Regions from separate parts of the Priestia sp. FSL W8-0524 genome, predicted to be linked through region 1. Evidence: riboswitches for the same ligand, from Rfam matches in the RefSeq annotation. Region 1 holds a riboswitch; each other region holds the start of a gene.

Evidence for each region. A riboswitch is a leader RNA that binds a small molecule or an ion and turns the genes downstream of it on or off. The one in region 1 is predicted to bind thiamine pyrophosphate.
Region 2: it holds a riboswitch for thiamine pyrophosphate, as region 1 does, so the genes downstream of both, tenA (thiaminase II) here and thiC (phosphomethylpyrimidine synthase ThiC) in region 1, are expected to answer to the same signal.
Region 3: it holds a riboswitch for thiamine pyrophosphate, as region 1 does, so the genes downstream of both, thiM (hydroxyethylthiazole kinase) here and thiC (phosphomethylpyrimidine synthase ThiC) in region 1, are expected to answer to the same signal.
Region 4: it holds a riboswitch for thiamine pyrophosphate, as region 1 does, so the genes downstream of both, NST66_RS03065 (acetylornithine deacetylase) here and thiC (phosphomethylpyrimidine synthase ThiC) in region 1, are expected to answer to the same signal.

Annotation. Positions count from the first base shown of each region.
Region 1 is NZ_JBBOUG010000001.1:147,958-153,164, forward strand. It holds gene NST66_RS00780 (Ger(x)C family spore germination protein) at 1-581, shown strand, start outside; gene NST66_RS00785 (VanZ family protein) at 779-1,234, shown strand; gene thiC (phosphomethylpyrimidine synthase ThiC) at 1,402-3,171, opposite strand; TPP riboswitch at 3,285-3,399, opposite strand; gene NST66_RS00795 (hypothetical protein) at 3,481-3,771, opposite strand; gene NST66_RS00800 (undecaprenyl-diphosphate phosphatase) at 4,230-5,054, shown strand.
Region 2 is NZ_JBBOUG010000001.1:1,840,864-1,846,070, forward strand. It holds gene NST66_RS09210 (SDR family NAD(P)-dependent oxidoreductase) at 253-1,032, shown strand; gene NST66_RS09215 (ArsR/SmtB family transcription factor) at 1,045-1,347, shown strand; gene NST66_RS09220 (aldehyde dehydrogenase) at 1,361-2,761, shown strand; gene tenA (thiaminase II) at 2,789-3,478, opposite strand; TPP riboswitch at 3,574-3,672, opposite strand; gene NST66_RS09230 (TspO/MBR family protein) at 3,899-4,645, shown strand; gene NST66_RS09235 (hypothetical protein) at 4,947-5,129, shown strand.
Region 3 is NZ_JBBOUG010000001.1:1,855,847-1,861,053, forward strand. It holds gene NST66_RS09280 (UDP-N-acetylmuramoyl-L-alanyl-D-glutamate--2,6-diaminopimelate ligase) at 1-36, shown strand, start outside; gene NST66_RS09285 (hypothetical protein) at 134-640, opposite strand; partial or broken gene NST66_RS09290 (GNAT family N-acetyltransferase) at 811-1,274, shown strand; gene NST66_RS09295 (TetR/AcrR family transcriptional regulator) at 1,536-2,135, shown strand; gene NST66_RS09300 (MFS transporter) at 2,232-3,449, shown strand; TPP riboswitch at 3,625-3,733, shown strand; gene thiM (hydroxyethylthiazole kinase) at 3,809-4,615, shown strand; gene thiE (thiamine phosphate synthase) at 4,629-5,207, shown strand, end outside.
Region 4 is NZ_JBBOUG010000001.1:609,772-614,978, forward strand. It holds gene NST66_RS03060 (MFS transporter) at 1-412, shown strand, start outside; TPP riboswitch at 592-694, shown strand; gene NST66_RS03065 (acetylornithine deacetylase) at 809-2,086, shown strand; gene tenA (thiaminase II) at 2,092-2,763, shown strand; gene NST66_RS03075 (ABC transporter ATP-binding protein) at 2,756-3,520, shown strand; gene NST66_RS03080 (ABC transporter permease) at 3,517-4,260, shown strand; gene NST66_RS03085 (ABC transporter substrate-binding protein) at 4,257-5,207, shown strand, end outside.

The DNA of each region.
Region 1 (5,207 bases):
TTGATGAAGGAAAAGGGCTAGCTCTTCCTTATATGAAATTAAATACTGAAAATAAGACCGTTGATGTAATCGGTACAGCTTTGTTTAATGAAGATAAATTTTCAGGTATTACATTAAATTCCGATGAATCTAAGGCGCTTCTTTTATTAGGAAATCAAAAAGACAAATATATGATTATGAGTCACAAAATTACCATACATGATCAACAGTATGTAGTATCGTATGATGTGTCAGATGCTAAAGCAAAAATGCACGTTAAACCTGATGCGGTGCACGGAGCAAAAGTAATCATACCGCTAAATATAAAAGTAAGTATTAATGAATTTACTAAAAATGAAATGTCATCTCCTGCATTAACAAAAAACGTACAGAAAGAAATTGAAAAGATTCTACAAAAGAAAGCTGAAAAAGTAGTTGAAAAGCTGCAAAAAGCTAACTGTGATTTTCTTGAAATAGGAAGAGAAGTAGCTGCTTATCATCCGAGTATATGGAAAAGGCTTAAATGGAGACAGGACTATAAAAACATCTCGATTAATCCGAAAGTACAAGTGGAAATTATCCATCGTGGAGTTATTAATTAACAAAAGTCATGCGAAAAGCGTGGCTTTTTTAATTGAAAAAATTTTAGTTTACAAAATAACAAAAAGGGAATTGTATTTATTTATTGATGTGATAGGATAAAAAAGCATATAAATGCATTCACTACGAATGAAAGCAGTGGACGGGTACATATAGATAATAATAAATGGTTTTGGGAGTCAAAGAAGGTGATGTTGAAGTGAATGTAAGCATCAGGTCAATTGTTAAAAAAGTCATGTTCACTCTATTTATTGCGTATACGGCAGTGGTCATTTATGCTACTCTCATACGGGAAAACGAACATGTTTACGGAAAAGCAATGAACTTGGATTTATTTAGTACAATCCGTCTGATGTGGGACAGCGGTAATATAATGCTCACTCTGACAAATATACTGGGAAATATCGTGATGTTTGCGCCGCTTGGAATGTTTATTCCGTTGTTTATGAAGTGGTTTGACGGTTTTATTCAAGTCTTTACGACGGGTTTCTTAATCAGTTTTCTGATTGAAATTTTACAGTACAAGCTAACGGAACGAGTATTTGATATTGATGATATCTTTTTGAACACGCTAGGTACATTTATAGGCTGGGTTATTATTAAAATACTATATTGGATTAAGAACATGCTGAAAGCACGTTTCAAAAAAAGATGAAAGGACTTCTTTACGAAGTCCTTTTTGCATCTTGTTGATAGAAACACTTAATGCAGCGTCTTACGGAAGAATGTGAGGATTCAACGATAATGTGCTGACAATTTTGCTGAACAAATAATAACTTTCCTTCAAGCTGCTTAATTTGTTTTTTAAGCTGTTCTACTTCATTATTGATAGATATTTGAACCACTGTTAACAAACTCTTTAGCTTTTTCTTTCATTCCTTCTTTTCTTACTTCGTTTACATCTTTTTCATTTTCTTGAGCCATGTTACGAATATCTTGAGAAATACGCATCGAACAGAATTTAGGTCCACACATTGAACAGAAATGGGCTGTTTTAGCACCTTCAGCGGGAAGTGTTTCATCGTGATATTCTTTTGCGCGCTCTGGATCTAGTGACAGGTTAAATTGATCATTCCATCTAAATTCAAATCTTGCTTTAGACAGAGCATTATCGCGTTTTTGTGCTCCTGGATGGCCTTTTGCTAGGTCAGCAGCATGCGCAGCAATTTTATAGGTGATAACGCCTTCGCGAACGTCTTCTTTATTCGGGAGTCCTAAATGTTCTTTTGGCGTTACGTAGCAAAGCATAGCTGTCCCAAACCAGCCAATCATTGCAGCACCAATACCTGATGTAATATGGTCATAGCCTGGAGCGATGTCGGTTGTAAGCGGTCCAAGAGTATAGAAGGGGGCTTCCTGGCATATTTCCATTTGTTTATCTACGTTTTCTTTGATGAGATGCATTGGAACATGTCCAGGACCTTCAATCATAACTTGAACATCGTGTTTCCAAGCAATTTTAGTTAATTCACCAAGCGTTTCTAATTCACCGAACTGTGCCTCATCATTAGCATCTGCAATGGAACCAGGACGTAGCCCATCGCCAAGCGAAATAGCAATATCGTATGCTTTACAGATTTCACAGATTTCTTCAAAGCGAGTATATAAAAAGTTCTCTTCATGATGAGCTAAACACCACTGCGCCAAGATGGATCCTCCGCGTGAAACAATACCTGTCGTACGTTTCGCTGTCAGAGGAATATAACGTAAAAGAACACCTGCGTGAATAGTAAAGTAATCAACACCTTGTTCTGCTTGTTCAATTAATGTATCGCGGTATGCTTCCCACGTTAGATCTTCTGCTACGCCTTTTACTTTTTCAAGCGCTTGGTAAATAGGAACGGTCCCTACAGGAACAGGCGAGTTGCGGATAATCCATTCGCGTGTTGTGTGGATATCCTTTCCTGTTGATAGATCCATAATTGTATCGGCTCCCCAACGCGTTGCCCATGTCATTTTTTCTACTTCATCTTCAATAGCTGAACGAATAGCTGAATTTCCGATATTAGCATTAATTTTCACATGGAATTTGCGGCCGATAATCATCGGTTCGCTCTCAGGGTGATTGATATTATTAGGGATAATCGCACGTCCTCTTGCTACTTCTTCACGCACAATTTCAGGATTCATCTGTTCACGAATAGCGATAAATTCCATTTCGGGCGTGATGACTCCTTTTTTCGCATAGTGCATTTGCGTTACATTTTGATTTTTTTTCGCGCGCAAAGGTAAACGTTTAGTGATAAAGCGCTCGTACTGATCTCTTGGATCACCGTCATAATAACCGTTATCCTGTGGCTGAACCGTACGGCCTTGATATGTTTCTACATCGTTTCGTTCTGCAATCCACTTTTCGCGCAGAGCTGGTAATCCTTTTTGTAAATTAATTTCATAAGAGGGATCTGTATAAACACCGCTCGTGTCGTATACACGTACGGGACTATTTTCTTCTTCACCAAAAGACCCTGTAGTAGGAGACTGATGAATTTCACGCATAGGTACTTTAAGGTCTTGTCTGGATCCTTGGACATATACTTTGTGACTGTTTGGAAAAGGCTTTTTCATAGAAACTGATACATTTTGTTTTGACATTACATATTCCTCCGGTTTCGCATAAAGTGTAGCTATACCGAACCATAAAAAAATCGGGTTCTGTGATAGACAGAACCCGATGGAATAGGCAAAAAAAGAATAAACATATACTATTCTTTTCAAGACTACTTCCCTCCGCTGGTATAACCCAAATCAGGTTCAAAGGGTTAAAGAGTTTTATTGCACTCTTCTCTCAGTCTGAGCTATCAGACACCCCTAGTAGAAATAACATTCAAATTATTCAATTTACGGCTTAAGTTTACCATCATTCGGTAAAAAATCAACCCTTAAATAAAAAAAGCTAGACAATTAGCGTTGTCTAGCAGCATCGATTGCAATCACAATAGCTGTAATAATATGCATGATAAATCCCAAAAATGGAATCCAAGCAACCAGTGAGGTAACAAGCCCTAGTATGTTTCCATAAGCAGATAACCCTCGTCTATTAGCTAAAATGAGTGTGATAGCATGAAGAATAAATCCAATAAAAAGAGGAGTATAGCTAAAGCCCATAACAATCCCCGCGCCAATTAAAGGAATTCCCAGCAAGGCTTCATACCCAGCAGTGACCCATTTCATTGTACGTACATTTCCATTCATAGTAAAAAGCCTCCTAAAAAAGATACTACTATATACGAGAAAAGAGAGAAAAAAGTTTCAAATTACTTAGGGGATATGTCGTATAAGTCAGCCCTATTGGATTAAAATGATAGATGACAGTAAAGGGGGATGGAAAAAACATAATGATTTAGTCATTTTTTCACACTAAAGAAAAATAGTCTAGATGATTCATTTTTAGCTAAGGGACCAGAATTTATACTGAACATGGTGACTGCTTTTTAAAATAAATAAAAGCTGATATCGTGTTTTTTGGTTGTAGCATGTAAGCTTTTTATTACAAATTATTAAAGATTCTTATCTTTTTGCAAATACACATTGTATTTCATAGTTTTAACAATTATGATAAAAAAGCAAGTGTCAAAATAGGAAAATAGTTGAGCATGTAAAACGAAGCGATAAGCTTATTAATTTGAAAGAAAGGCAAGGTACATAGCTTTATGTGGGAAATTATTGTAGCAATCATTTTAGGGATTGTAGAAGGTTTAACAGAGTTTGCTCCCGTTTCGTCAACTGGGCATATGATTATTGTGGATGACCTGTGGTTAAATTCAAAAGAATTATTTTCATCTCCAGTAGCTAATACATTTAAGATTGTTATTCAGCTAGGGTCGATCTTAGCAGTAGTTGTTATTTTTAAAGATCGTTTTATTAATTTATTAGGATTGGGAAAAAAACCAGCTGCTGCAATTGGACCGACAAATCGCTTAAATTTAATGCAGGTAATTGTTGGTTTGTTACCCGCAGGAGTGTTAGGACTTTTGTTTGATGATTACATTGATGAACATTTGTTTTCTTTAAATACGGTGCTAATTGGCTTAGTGGTCGGAGCTGTATTAATGATTCTAGCAGATTTGTTTGGACCTAAACGTCCGCGTGTAGAGACGGTGGACCAAATGTCTTATGGACAAGCACTAGGTATAGGACTGTTTCAATGTATTGCTCTTTGGCCAGGTTTTTCTCGTTCAGGCTCAACGATTTCAGGAGGGGTTCTTCTTGGAATGAGCCATAAGGCAGCCGCAGATTTTACATTTATTATGGCAGTGCCAATTATGGCAGGAGCAAGTGGACTTTCATTGGTTAAAAACTGGCAGTATTTCACATCAGATGCACTACCGTTTTTTATTGCTGGTTTTATCAGCGCCTTTATTTTTGCGCTTATATCGATTCGCTTTTTCTTAAAATTAATCAACCGCATTAAATTAGTTCCGTTTGCCATTTATCGAATTGTCTTAGCGGCTATTCTATATTTTGTATTTTTATAAAATAAATAAGCGTATTTTATAGCCATTTAAACTTCTAATAAAGACTTAAAAAGCAAGAAAAAGCTATTGCAACATTGCAATAGCTTTTTTGCATAAATATATATTATTGTCTTTTGAAAGCGTTTTATAAACATGGGTATTGACAAAACGTGT
Region 2 (5,207 bases), 1.7 Mb from region 1:
ATGTTGTATTCACCATATCTTCACTTGTTTTCCTGCTAGGTGACAAAGGTTGTCAAAACTAGACGACATTAGCCTTCTATGTAAAGAAAACGCATATTTTGTAAAAAAATGTACAGAAATGCGCAAATGGCAAAAATGGAAAACATAAAAGAAAAGGAGAGTATAGAAAACAGTTGACGGGAAAAAATGAATCCTATAAGATAAGTTTAAATGTTTAAGTTCTTGAACATATAAACATAAGGAGTGAACACTATGTCACAGCATTATGCGCTCATCACCGGTGCGTCCGGAGGAATAGGTAAAGAGTTAGCTTATCAATTCGCAAAGGATGGCCATTCTTTAATTTTAGTTGCCAGAAGTGCTGATAAACTAACAGCGATTAGAGAGAATTTAAAATCTACTTATAATATTGACGTAATAACGGTTGTAAAGGATTTATCAAGAGAAGAAGAGATACAGTCACTGTATGAAGAACTTAAAAATAAAGAAATGCACGTTGATTATTTAGTGAACAATGCAGGTTTTGGACTATACGGTAAATTTATTGAAACAGCTTTAGATGAAGAGTTAAACATGATTGACTTAAATATCCGAGCATTAACTCATTTAACAAAATTATTTTTACCCGATATGGTCAAAAGAAATCACGGGAAAATTTTAAACATTGCGTCCGTTGCTGCATTTATGCCGGGTCCGCTTATGACAGTGTATTACGCAACGAAAGCGTACGTATTATCTTTCACAGAGGCCCTTGAAAATGAATTAAGAGGTACCAATGTAACGGTAAGTGCTCTATGCCCGGGTCCAACTAAAACGGGTTTTAGCGACCGGGCCCAGCTGAGCAATTCCAAGCTTTTTCAAAGCGGTGCAATGGATGTAGAAGCAGTTGCTAAAGCGGGCTATAAAAAATTTATGAAAGGGCAGACGGTTATCGTACCAGGAGTACAGTTTCGTTTCGCCACCTTCATCCCGCGCTTTGTACCAAGAAAGTGGCTTTCATCCGTTGTCCGCAGAACACAAGAAATTAAATAAAGGAGAATATTTATGAGTGAAAAAGCAGTGGAGTTATTTCGTGCCAGCATTCCTATTTTTCAGGCTCTAAGTGATTCAGCAAGACAAGATATTATTTTGCTGCTCGCGGAAAAAGAGCCTTTAACCGTTAATGAAATTGCAAACGAGTCTACTTTATCACGACCGGCAATTTCTCATCATTTAAAAATTTTACGTGATCAAAAGCTTGTGCAAATTGAGCAAAAAGGAACGCAGAGATATTATTCATTGGCTTTAAACGAGGCAGTTGAGCTATTAAAAAGCTTGCTTGCTACAGTTGAAGCTGAATGTTTATAGGGAGATGAAAGAGATGAACCACGAGCAATTCTATATCACAGATGAAACGGTCATTGAACATATTGTCTCTACACAAAAGCAGTATTTCTATGCACAAAAGACAAAGAGCATCAGCAGCCGCATTCAAGCGCTGAATAAGCTCAGAGACGCAGTCAAACAAAACGAGCAGAGAATTATGAATGCTTTAAAACAAGACTTGAATAAATCTGAAGTAGAGGCGTACACGTCGGAAATTGGGATTTTACTAGAGGAAATTCGGTTTACGCTTAAGCATTTAGCAAAATGGATGAAGCCTAAAAAAGTAAAAACCGCTTTAACACACGTGGGCTCTAAAGGGAAAATTGTGCCTGAACCGTATGGAGTCGCGTTAATTATTGCTCCGTGGAACTATCCGTTTCAATTAGCGCTGTCTCCTTTAGTAGGAGCGATTGCTGCTGGAAACACGGCGATTATAAAGCCTTCTGAATTAACGCCTAGCGTATCTCGGGTTATACAAGAATTACTAGCTGAGGCTTTTGATCCCGCATTTGTGACGGTGATTGAAGGCGCTGTAGACACGACGAGCCTGCTTTTAAAACAGCCCCTCGATTATATTTTCTTTACGGGAAGTGTAAATGTAGGGAAAATTATTATGCAAGAAGCAGGGAAGCAGCTTATTCCCGTCACGCTGGAGCTAGGAGGAAAAAGTCCTTGCATTGTACATGAAGATGCAAACCTAGATCTTGCAGCGAAGCGAATTATGTTTGGCAAAGGAATGAATGCAGGCCAAACGTGCGTTGCTCCTGATTATTTGCTCGTGCATAAAAAGGTAAAAGCGCAGCTAGTGGAGAAACTTCGCGAAGCGATTTATCAATTTTACGGTAGTAATCCGCTTGAAAGTGAGCGCTACGGCCGTATTGTCAGTGAGCGCCATTTTATTCGGCTAGTTGAGTTTTTAAAAGACGGAAACGCTATAGTTGGAGGCGGGTATAATAAAAGTACGCTCACAATAGAACCTACGGTGTTAAGTGAAGTAAGCTGGACATCAGACGTTATGCAAGAAGAAATTTTTGGGCCTATTCTTCCTATGATTGAATACGAAACGCTAGACGAAGTTATTCATAAAGTTCAAGAAAAAGCTAAGCCGTTAGCTCTTTACTTGTTTACGGAAAGTGCAAATGTACAAAATGTCATAACGGAGCGTCTTTCATTTGGAGGAGGCTGTATAAATGATACGCTTATGCATATCGCTACGCCATATTTACCCTTTGGCGGAGTTGGAGAAAGCGGTACGGGCCAATATCATGGAAAAGACAGCTTTCAGACATTTTCTCATTTTAAAAGCATGCTGTCTCAAACAACCAAGTTTGATTTGTCATTCCGCTATCCTTCAGAGAAACAAAACTTGAAAATGATTAAAAAATTATTGAAATAAAAAGCCTCCTGATAGGAGGCTTTTTCGTTATTTTGAAAGTGAAAGCTGAGAAAGCGGCCATTTTTCTTGTGTATACGCCATTTCCCAAAATAAATACTCCAGCTCACAGCTTTTGATAAAGTGATCTTTCATACGATTACGTTCTTCTTCAGTCGCTTGCTCGGCGAGTTCATCAAGCTTGTTACAAAACCATTGTGTTGTGCCATTCATTTCTTCATTATTATAAAACTGAATCCATTCATAAAAAGGATGAGAAGGAGATGGATTTACTTGTTCTGTAATGCGCTGGCCAATTTCAACGTACGTCCACGGACATGGAAGAAGCACGGCAATGATTTCCGCTAAGCTGCCTGTATGCGCAACGCTTGTCATATGGTTAATGTAGTGGCTGGCCGTTGGTGAAAGAGCCTCAGTGTGGAGGTCTTCATAGCGTACGCCTGCTACTTCACAAAAATTATTATGAGGGTGTACTTCACTATGTAATACCGTAGAAATGCCGGCATTAAAGGCTTCCATTTCGGTACGCGTGCGGCATTTTGTTAAAGCAGCGCCGTAAATGCGGACAAATGCTGTTAAGTATTCGTAGTCTTGAGAAACGTAGTGAATAAGCGCCTCTTTTGGCACGTCTCCTTCAGCAATTCCTTTAATAAAAGGGTGGTTAAAAATGGCTTCGTAAATATAGTTTGCTTCTTGTCTTAATTGAGATGAAAATGACATCAAAATCCTCCTTTAATATGAGGAAGTCACAAACAAGCACATAAAGGAAATAAAAAACACTCCGTTTATAAACGGAGTGGCAAAGGACAGTACAAAACTGAACATTGCCACTTTCCTACGCTGGTATGAGCCAGATCAGGTTCAAAGGGATCAAGAAAACTTGTCTCAGCCGGTCGGCACCCCTAGTGGACTTCCTATTAGTCTATGTTTAACTTACCATATATTCTGAAAAATAGAAAGCGTTATGGAAAATTGTTCCCTAACGGTTTTTATCTCTTAAAGAGGTAGCTTCTTGAAGCTATTTTTAATCATTTTTGTTTAAAAATGCATATTTTTAGGGAAGAAGAGGTATTAATGAAGGGAAGAGCCGTTTTCGTCTCCGAAACATTCCCATATAAATAGAAGAAAGGAGAGAACAAAATGGCAAAATTTCGTTTGTATGCTGTATTAAATGCAGTAGGCTTGGCTATTACACTTCTTGTGAATTATTTAGCAAATGCGATTCCAATAGGAGGCAAAACAACGGCAGAGGCTTCTGCGCAAGTTCCTACGTTGTTTACACCAGCCGGTTATGCCTTTGCTATCTGGGGCGTTATTTATTTGTTATTAACCATTTGGGTTATACGCCAATTTTTTGCAAGAGAAGATCAAAAAGAAATATATGCACGTATAGGCATTTGGTTTTTTCTAAACTGTTTGTTAAATAGTGCGTGGATCTTTATTTTCCAAAACGATTACTATAAGTTATCCCTTTTAGTTATGCTCTTTATTTTAGGCACATTAATGATTGTATATTCCATTATTCAGCATTCTCGGATGACGACATGGTTTATGCGTCTGCCGATTTCGCTTTATCTTGGATGGATTTCTGTTGCGACTATTGTTAATGTATTTGTCGTATTTCAAGCAAATGGAATACAGCACTTGCTTGGCCTAAATGAATTAGCATGGACGATTATTATGCTGCTGGTAGGGGCTGCGCTGGGCATTATGTTTACATTAAAAAACCGAGACGCTGTTTATCCGCTTGTTTTTATTTGGGCTTATATTGCCATTGCGGTGAAACAAAGTGGAAATCAGCCAATTGTCATTACTGTTATCATCTCGATTGTTTTATTAGCAATTGCTATTATTGTGGGACTGATTAAACGCTATAGACGTTTTTAAAAAGAAGCTCTAGCTTTTGTAAGCTAGAGCTTTTTATGATGCTCTTTTGATTGTAAAAAAGCAGCTGTAAAAGCAATTAAGCTAATTAAAATACCAAAAGGAACAACAATTGGTACGAATGATAAAATAAATGTCATAAGCGTAACCTCCATGTTGCATCGGTGCATAATGAAAAATTCAACTTTTTAAATTGAAGTTCCGCTATTATAGTATGCTAGGCTTTATGTTTGGAGCCTATATGTTTAGAAATAAACGAAAAAGGCAACATACGTTACATATAGTTTATATAGGAGGAGTTAAAATGGAAACATATTTAGTGGCTTACACAGATAAAGACGATATGGAATATAAACAAGTGACGTGCGAGAGTTATGAAGATGCAGAGCGTACGGTTCTTCGTTTAGAGAGAGAAGGGCATATGCATATTGAAGAAATATCAAATCAAGAAGCCTACCGTGGAGACGAATCATCGTACAGAGAATAATTTTTGAATAGAAACATCAAACTCAAAATGAAGAGGCAGCTGCTTCTTCATTTTTTCTATTCTATATAGATATCGTTT
Region 3 (5,207 bases), 1.7 Mb from region 1:
GCCTCTTATTATGCATCGTTAAGCAATATTTCCTGATATTCTTTTTCATTTATTGAACGAACGTGGAGAAATTGAAACATCATACGAAAGAAGGTCTCTTACTGTTTTTAGAGACCTTCTTTTTGCATGGGAACTATAGGCTGTTTTCGCGCTGTGTTTTTGGTTCTTCAATTTTTACATCATGTTCTTTAGCCAGCTTTTTAATAGCTGCATTGTAATCGCGTATACCTTTTCGTGCTTCATCAAGCATAGCGTTTGCCTCAGCAATAAGGTTGCGGTCCTGCTTTTCCAAAGCACTGACAATTTTAATAAAAGCATTATACTGGGTATTGGCAGCCTTTATATAGCCTTCATGAACCTTTCGAAGATCGTCGGTTTCTACATCGATGTTTTCCAGTTCGTCAACAAATTTACGATAGGTAGGAATGACTTCACTCGTCATCGTATCGTACATAACAGCGTCACTTGTGTAGTTAGCGCCTGTAACGGAATCGTATGCGTCAATCGCCTCTTTTTCAAGCTGAGCGGCTTTCTTTAAATCTTGATTGTTATAATCGATTAAATCATCTTGAACAGGATCACTAAAGCAGGCGGATAATAAAAACAAAAGAGGGACAAGACAAAATAAAACTTTCTTCAACGAATTTCACCTCCGTTTAACAATGTATGAAACATCTGCTTGGCAAAGTCTGTTTTAATAACTGGAGAAAAAGAAGGGAGTGTATAAAAGGATTTTTAAAGGTCGACAGTGAATGTATTCATAAGTTGGTTTGTAATTGACCACCCTTTAGTAGCAGGAAGGAAGAGAAGATGATTAAAATAAAAAGAGACCACTTAACGAACAATGAAGTTATTGAGCTAGTAAGTTCTCACCTTCAAGGAATGAACTTACATTCCCCCCTGAAAGTATTCATGCTCTAGATATTGAAAGTTTAAAACAACGTCATATTACGTTTTGGAGCGTGTGGGAAGGAAGTCAGCTAGCAGGGTGCGGAGCTGTAAAAGAGTTAGATGAGCACCACGGAGAAATTAAATCGATGCGAACAGCTACCGCTCATTTGCGGAAAGGAATTGCTAGAGAGCTGCTGCAGTACATAATAAATGAAGCGCAAAAACGAGGGTACCGACGCTTAAGCTTAGAAACAGGATCCGCACCCGCTTTTGAACCGGCTAGAAAGCTATACGCCAGTTTTGGATTTTACGAGTGCGAACCGTTTTCTACCTACAAAGAAGATCCATACAGTGTGTTTATGACAAAGAAATTGAATGAGTAAAAGACAGGAAAGAAGGCGCAGATGATTTGTTTATTTGTATGCAAACTGTGCGGGCAAGCAGCTGTCATTTATCCTGTTAGCAAGTAAGCTTTTTAGGCAAAGCCTTTTTAGGAGGCTTTGTTTTGGTCATGATTCATATAAAAAGGTATAAACTAGGTTTTCTCACTAGACAAAAAGGTTTTTCCTATGTAGTATAGGTGTCAGATAATACAAAACGAATGTTCAGTATAAATAATAAATGTACGGGGCGGTGGAAATAGCTTGAATAAAAAAAAGCTTCAAAGTGAACAAACCAAAAGAAAAGTGGCAGATGCCGCTAAAGCATTATTTTCTCAAAAAGGCTATAAAGCTACATCTATTGAGGAAATTGTAGAAGCTACGGGAAGCAGTAAAGGGAATATTTATTATCACTTTAAAAGTAAAGAAGGGCTTTTTCTTTATTTAATAGACGAATGGGATCTTGAGTGGGAACGAAACTGGAAAGAAAGAGAGTCTCTTTACAAAACAACAAGAGATAAGCTTTTTGGAATAGCGGAGCAAATCATTTTAGATGATTTGAATCATCCTCTTACGAAAGCTGCGGATGAGTTTTTTAACAACGAGGAGAAGGGCAGCGACATCGAAGAGCGAATTGATGAGATGGTGAAACGACACGTGGAGTTTAACCGGGAACTTTTGCAACAGGGCATCGATGAAAGCGAGTTTTCTCATAAAAATGCAGAGCAACTTGCAGTAATTTTAGAAGGGTTGTTTGTTGGAATGAGCCGCATGTCTCGAAAAACGAGTACGGAAAATGCCCTGCAGCTTTACCATTCAGCAATCGATGTATTTTTAAACGGAATTATAGCAAGGTCTTCTTAAATAAGCGGGGATGCTTATTGCGGCAATGAGTAATCCCTCATTATTTTGTATTTTTATAGACCGAACGTTCAGTATTTTTGTAATCAGGAGGTTTATATGTCATTATTGTTAAGAAATCGAGCGGCGATTTTGCTGCTCATGCTAAATATTTTTATTATCTTTACGGGAATCGGTCTCGTTATTCCAATTATGCCAACCTATATGACGGAGCTTCATATCAACGGCAGCGTGATGGGGCTTTTAGTAGCGGTGTTTTCACTAACTCAATTTCTGTTTTCGCCTTTAGCGGGGCGATTATCCGATTCGTTAGGGAGAAAGAAAATTATTGTAGCGGGAATGATTGTTTTTGCCCTGTCTGAATGGTTCTTTGGTTCAGTGAGTACACCTCTTTTATTATTTGTGTCCAGAATGCTAGGTGGGGTCGGAGCCGCGCTTATTATGCCTGCTGTTATGGCCTATACAGCGGACGTGACGTCTGCTAAAGAACGCGCTAAAGGAATGGGCTATGTGACGGCAGCGATTACAACAGGATTTATTATCGGGCCCGGTATTGGAGGCTTTTTAGCTGAATACGGCATGCGCGTGCCATTTTACATGGCCGCAGTAGCAGGAGGCTTGGCTGCAGTGATTACGCTTTTTGTTTTGCCGGAGTCTCGTCCTGTACAAGGTCATGCTGTTTCAAACAATGAGAATCCAAAAGAAGATCGGCTGCTACTGCAGCTTATGAATTCCTACAAAGAACCTTATTTTTTAAGTTTAATTATCGTTTTTGTGACATCGTTTGGATTATCCAATTATGAAACGATCTTTTCACTATTTGTTGATCATAAATTTAGCTTTACGCCAAAAGATATTGCGTTTGTTATTACGTTTGGCTCTATTGCAGGGGCTGTTGTGCAGGTTACGATTTTTGGCTGGATTTTAAATAAATTCGGTGAAAAAAGAGTGATTTCGTTTTGCTTGATGATGACGGGACTTTTTATTTTACTTACGCTATTTGTGCACACGTACTGGCTTATTATTGTTGTAACATTTATCGTCTTTTTAGCAACAGATATTTTACGTCCGGCAATCAGCACGCAAATGTCGATGATGGCACAAGACGATCAAGGGTATGTAGCCGGACTAAATTCTGCTTATACAAGTCTTGGGAATATTATTGGACCCGTTGTCGCAGGCTTTCTTTTTGATATAAACATTAATTATCCGTACGTATCAGCTGCACTTGTACTGCTGCTTTGTTTTCTTTTATCTTTAAGAGCAGGAAAGGACCGAAAAACAGCTGTGAGAAATCAAGCGATTCAAGAGAAATGATAGAATTTTTAGGGGATAGAAGACCTCCAGTAGTTTACTGGAGGTCTTTTAATGATGCTTTTAGTAAAGCTGTAAGATTTACAACACCACTCAGCCTATAGCGAAGCTTTATTTTATGGGCAAAACAGTGAAATGGTTGCAAATAAAAAAGGTTAATAGTAAACTTTAAACGTAACAAGAATAGTATGGGAGCTTGCGCGGGGCAGGCTGAGAGTACAGGGGCGCCTGTTGACCATTTGAACCTGTTGGATAATGCCAGCGCAGGGAATGTGAGTACATACCAAAGCACTTTGCGCATGCAAGGTGCTTTTTTGTCTTTTTTTTGCAGTGTTAAAACTAAATGAAAAGAGTGAGAGAACATGGATATTAGTAAAATTTCAGCTCAATTAGAAAAAGTAAGAGATACAAGTCCGCTTGTTCATAATATTACGAATGTTGTGGTAACCAATTTTACAGCAAATGGACTGCTTGCCCTAGGAGCGTCACCTGTTATGGCTTATGCGAAGGAAGAAGTGGCTGACATGGCTCGAATCGCCGGAGCGCTTGTCTTAAATATGGGTACACTGACGGCTCAAGAAGTAGAAGCGATGAGAATAGCAGGAAAATCAGCAAATGAAAACGGCGTGCCGGTTATTTTCGATCCTGTAGGAGCCGGAGCGACACCGTTTCGTACAGAAGTGGCACGTCAGCTTGTAGAAGAATTAAATATTGCCGTTATTCGCGGTAACGCTGCTGAAGTTGCGAATGTAGTAGGCGAGTCATGGCTCATTAAAGGCGTTGATTCATTAGAAGGGCAAGGAGACGTCATTGAACTTGCTGAGAAAGCAGCGAACAAATTAGATACAGTGATTGTTATTACGGGGAAACAAGATGTGATCACCGATGGAAACACAACGTATACAGTAGACAACGGTCACCCGTTATTTACGAAGGTGACGGGTACTGGATGTCTGCTGACATCAATTATAGGAGCTTTCGCGGCTGTAGAAAAAGAATATGTCGGGGCAAGCGTTGCTGCTTTAAGTTTTTACGGAGTGGCAGGTGAAATCGCCGCAGCGAAAAAAGGTGAAGAAGGGCCGGGGAGCTTTCAAATTGAGCTGTTAAATCAGCTTCATCTTTTATCTGGACAGGATATTGAATCATATGCAAGAGTACATCAACGTTAAAAGGAGCGGGAAAATGACAAACGAAGAAATTAAAAAGCTGCTGAAAGTTTATTTTATAATGGGCAGCAATAACTGTACAAAAGATCCGAAAGAAGTGTTGAAAGAAGCAATTGAAGGCGGCGTTACCGTGTTTCAATTCCGTGAAAAAGGTGAAGCTGCACTAAAAGGCGAAGCGAAATATCAGCTGGCGAAGGAACTTCAGCAAATTTGTCAGCAGCACAACGTTCCTTTTGTTGTGAATGATGACCTTGACTTAGCGATCCGTTTACAAGCGGATGGCGTTCATATTGGACAAGAAGATGAAAAAGCTCATATTGTTCGAGAAAAAATAGGAAAAGGAATTGTGGGCGTCTCTGTTCATAATGTACAAGAGCTGCAGCAAGCCATAAAAGACGGGGCGGATTATGTAGGAATGGGACCTGTTTTTCCTACTTCTACAAAAAAAGACGCAAAAGCAGTGCAAGGTACAAAATTAATTGAAGAAGTGCGAAACCAGAATATTGACTTTCCAATTGTAGGAATCGGTGGCATCACGCCTGAAAATGCCAAACAAGTAGTAGAAGCAGGTGCAGATGGTGTTTCTATTATTACC
Region 4 (5,207 bases), 460 kb from region 1:
TGGTGTAATTTCAGATAGATTTATTCGAAAAGGAATTAATGCAGTAACGGCAAGAAAAATACCAATTGTAGGCGGGGCAATCTTAGCCGCAGCATCGGTAGCACCCGTTCCTTTTATTGATAATGCAGCCTTAAGTATTGTCTTATTGTCGATTGGCTACTTCGCGTCACAGCTGCCATCAGGCGTCATTTGGACTCTAGCGGCGGATATTGCACCAAAGGAACAAGTTGCTTCACTCGGCGCTATTCAGAACTTCGGTGGATTTCTAGGAGCGGCAATGGCTCCTATCGTAACAGGGTTTATATTAGATGCAACGGGAACTTTTACGGCGGTTTTCCTGTTAGGAGCAGGACTGCTTTTAATTGGTGCTATTAGTTATGGCGTATTTTTAAAGAAGCCAATAGCTAACTAGTAATGTCACAAAAACAAAGAGCACACACTGCATGAAAAAGGTGTGTGCTTTTTCTTTTACTACTAAAAAGGAAACTATTTTCATTACCATATCATGAACCTTTCTATTGAATAAAACGCTTTACTATGATAAAACTATTACAGGTAAACATATGATAATAGATTAATTTCATAGAGATACAACACCACTAGGGGTGCTTTCGAAGCTGAGAGAGACGATAAGTCTTAACCCTTATAACCTGAACTAGGTAATACTAGCGTAGGAAAGAGGTATTGTAATGGATGTTTTGTATGGGATTTCCTTACGAACTCGTTATAATAATTTTGTGTACATAAACAAAAACACTTCTTTCCTGCGAAAGAAGTGTTTTTTTATGCGTAAAGGAAGGTGTCATACATGAAAGAAACAATTGATTTGCTTGTCAAACAGGTAGAGGAGCGCAAAGGAGAGTTAATCCAGTTATTAACAACGCTTGTTTCGTATAAAACGCCAGCGCCTCCTGCACGAAATTCTCATGAAGCGCAGCTGTACGTAGCGGATTTTCTTAAAAACTGCGGTTTTTCCATTGATATGTGGGACTTATATTCTAACGACCCTATCGTAGTGGGAACGTTAAAAGGACAAAAATCGGCTGACTATCAAAGCTTGATTATTAACGGCCATATGGATGTTGCTGAGGTACAAGAAAATGAAAATTGGGAAACCAATCCGTTTGAAGCTGTTGTGAAAGACAATATGATAATTGGACGCGGAGTTGCTGATATGAAAGGCGGTTTGGCGGGAGCATTATTTGCAGTTCAGCTTTTAACAGAAACAGGAATCGAGCTGCCAGGAGACTTGATTTTTGAATCCGTTGTAGGAGAAGAAGTAGGAGAGGCAGGTACGCTGCAATGCTGTCAGAAAGGGTATACAGCTGATTTTGCGCTTGTAGTCGATACAAGTGATTTACATATTCAAGGTCAAGGCGGAGTGATCACGGGATGGATTACGATAAAAAGCAGTAAAACCTATCATGACGGTACACGCCGAAGTATGATTCATGCTGGAGGAGGGCTGTTAGCCGCAAGCGCTATTGAAAAGATGGCAAAAGTGATCGGAGGGCTACAAGAATTGGAGCGTCACTGGGCTGTTACAAAGAGCTATCCAGGATTTTTGCCAGGGACAAATACGATTAATCCAGCAGTAATCGAAGGCGGAAGACATGCTGCTTTTATTGCGGATGAATGCAGGCTGTGGATCACCGTTCACTATTATCCTAATGAATCGTACGACCAAGTATCAAAAGAAGTGGAAGAATATATTATAGCTATTGCAAAAGCAGATCCATGGTTAAAAGATAATCTGCCAACCTTTGAATGGGGAGGCACATCAATGATTGAAGACAGAGGAGAAATCTTTCCGTCATTAGAAATTGATGAAAATCATGCAGGAGTGCAGCTGCTTGCAAATACTCATGAACAAATGGAAGGGAAAAAGCCTCCAATTGATGTGTCAACTAGCGTAACAGACGGGGGATGGCTAGCTGATGCGGGAATTCCCGCCGCTATTTACGGTCCGGGAAATTTAGCAAATGCACATGCTGTGAACGAACAATTAGATATTAATCAGCTTGTTCAATATACAAAAGTGATAGTGCAGTTCATTTATACGTGGCTGCATACGCATAAGGAGTGATCATCATGAAATTTAGTGAACGATTATACGAAAAGCTGCAGCCTATTTGGCGTCAAAATCATAATCATCCCTTCGTACAGGGGATGGGAGATGGAACGCTTGAAAAGGAGAAGTTTCGCTTCTACATGATTCAAGATTACCTTTACCTAATTGATTATGCCAAATTATTTGCGATTGGAGCCATGAAAGCTACCGATCTTCAAACGATGGGGAAATTTGCAGCCCTTTTAGATTCTACATTAAACGAAGAAATGAGTCTGCACCGTGAGTATGCCAAGAAATTTGAAATCAGCGAAAAAGAATTAGAAAAAGCGCAGCCATCTCCTACAACGCTTGCATACACGCACTATATGCTGCACGTTGGTCAAAGTGGAACATTAGCTGAATTAGTAGCCGCTCTTTTGCCTTGTATGTGGAGCTACTGGGAAATAGGAAAAGAACTTAGTGAAAAGCCTGGAGCTAACAATGAGTTTTACCGTGAGTGGATTGAAATGTACAGCTCAGAAGAATTTGGAGAACTGGCGACATGGTGTATCAATTTATTTGACTCACTTACTGAAGATAAATCAGAAGTGGAATTAGAAAAGCTTGAAGAAATTTTCTTGAATACGACGCGTTTTGAGTATATGTTCTGGGATATGGCTTATAACGAAGCGATGTGGCCAATTCATGAATAGGTCTGTGTTATCTTTTCAAAACGTCAGTTTTACGTACAAGAACGGTGATCAAGCGATTTTAAAATCATTAAACTTAGACGTGAAAGAAGGCGAGTTTGTCAGTATCGTTGGAGCGAGCGGCTCTGGGAAAAGTACGTTGTTTCGTCTCATTACAGGTCTTGAACAGCAGAGTGAAGGCGATATCGTGATTAACGGAAAGTCTTATGAAAAGCGACTAGGAAAAGTAGGCTATATGCCGCAGCAAGATTTGCTGCTTCCGTGGCGTACGATTCTAGACAATGCAGCACTGCCTCTTGAGCTTCACAATGTATCAAAAGCAAGTGCTCATAAGCAAGTGTCTCAGCTGCTTGAAGAGTTTGGCCTAAAAGGGTATGAAAACCGTTTTCCAAGTGATTTATCCGGAGGGATGAAGCAGCGCGTTTCTTTTCTTCGGACGGTATTAAGCGGTTCTAACGTGCTGCTTTTAGATGAGCCTTTTAGTGCACTTGATGCAATCACACGTTTATCGATGCAGGAATGGCTGCTTGACCAATGGCAAAAGCGTAAGCATAGCATCTTATTTATCACTCATGACGTCAATGAAGCGCTTTTTTTATCAGATCGCATTTTTATCTTTTCAGACAAGCCAGTAAGTTGTCTTGAAGAAATTCAAGTGCCGCTTAGCAGACCTCGAACGCAAAAAGATCTGAATCAACAGCGAGTGCTTGATGTGAAAGATTATTTAATTGAACAGCTAAGATCGAAGGTGAACACATGAAAAAATACGGGGCTTCAGTGATTTTAGTAGTCATTTTGCTGGCTGCTTGGGAAATTGGAGCACGCATTGTAAACTATCCGTTTATTTTACCAACGCCCAGCGGTATTTTAACGAAGCTTTGGGAGCTGCGAATGGATTTATTGTTTAAGCATTTACCAGCTACGTTATCTATTGTCGTAATTGGGCTTGTAATATCCGTTGTGCTAGGGGTTCTGCTGGCTGTGTGGATGAATTGGAGTCCGCTTATTGAGCGTGCTTTTTATCCGCTTATTATTGCGTCACAAATGATTCCGACCATTGCCATTGCTCCTGTATTTGTGCTGTGGTTTGGCTACTCCATTTGGAGCAAAGTGATTGTGACCGTATTAATTACGTTTTTTCCCATTACCGTTAGCACATTTGACGGGCTTCGTTCTACAAACAAAGAGTTAAAAGAACTCATGTTAACGATGGGAGCAACAAAAAAAGATATTTTCTTTAAGTTGAACATTCCTTCTGCACTGCCTCATTTTTATTCGGGACTCAAAGTAGCGGTTACCTTTAGTATAATAGGTGCTGCCATTGGGGAATGGTTGGGTGCGCAAGCAGGCTTAGGATATTTCAGTCGTCGCATGATGACACAGTTTGATGCAGCTGGTGTATTTGCACCAATTGTGATTTTATCCGCGCTCGGTATTTTATTTTTTATTATTGTAGTAGGTTTCGAAAAACGTTCATTAAAGTGGAGGAAAACAGAATGAAAAAATGGTTTGCGATTAGCTTAAGCCTGCTGCTTGTTTTGATGCTCGCTGCTTGCGGTCAGGACAAGGAAAATAAAGCTGGTGACAGTAAAAAATTAAAAGACGTTACAATTATGCTTGATTGGTATCCAAATGCAGTGCACAGCTTCATTTACGCTGCACAAGAAAAAGGATATTTCAAAAAAGAAGGGCTGAATGTAAAAGTACAATTTCCTGCTAATCCAACAGACTCGCTTAATTTAGCAGCTGCAGGGAAAGTCACGCTCGGCCTTTACTATCAGCCTGATGTAGCAATGGCACGAGCAAATGAAGATGTGCCGGTAAAGTCGGTAGGAGCGATTGTAAGATCTCCGCTAAACCGGGTTGTGGCATTGAAAGATAGCGGTATTAAGCGTCCTAAAGATTTAGAAGGAAAAGTAGTAGGATACAGCGGAACACCATTAAGTGAATCTGTTCTAAAGAAAATGGTGAAAAGTGATGGAGGAGATCCGAATAAAGTAAAACTAGTAGACGTAGGGTTTGAGTTAAATTCATCGCTGATTAGCAAAAAAGTAGATGCTGTAATAGGTGCGTATATTAACCACGAAGTACCATTGCTTCACAAAAAAGGATACAAAACGGTTGACATTGATCCGTCAGATTACGGCGTGCCATCTTATTACGAGCTAGTGGCCGTTACAGGGGATCAAACGTGGGCAAAAGATTCTGATACGATTAAAGCGTTTTGGCGTGCCGCGACAAAAGGGTATGAATACACGGAGAAACATCCAAAAGAATCACTTCAAATTTTGTTAGATAATCAAGATAAATCAAACTTCCCGCTTGAAAAAGATGTGGAAACAAAAAGTTTGAATATCTTACTTCCAAAAATGAAGTCTGAACAAGGATTCGGCAGTCAAACGAAAGAATCATGGCAATCAAATGTTAACTGGTTAAAAGAGTCAGGG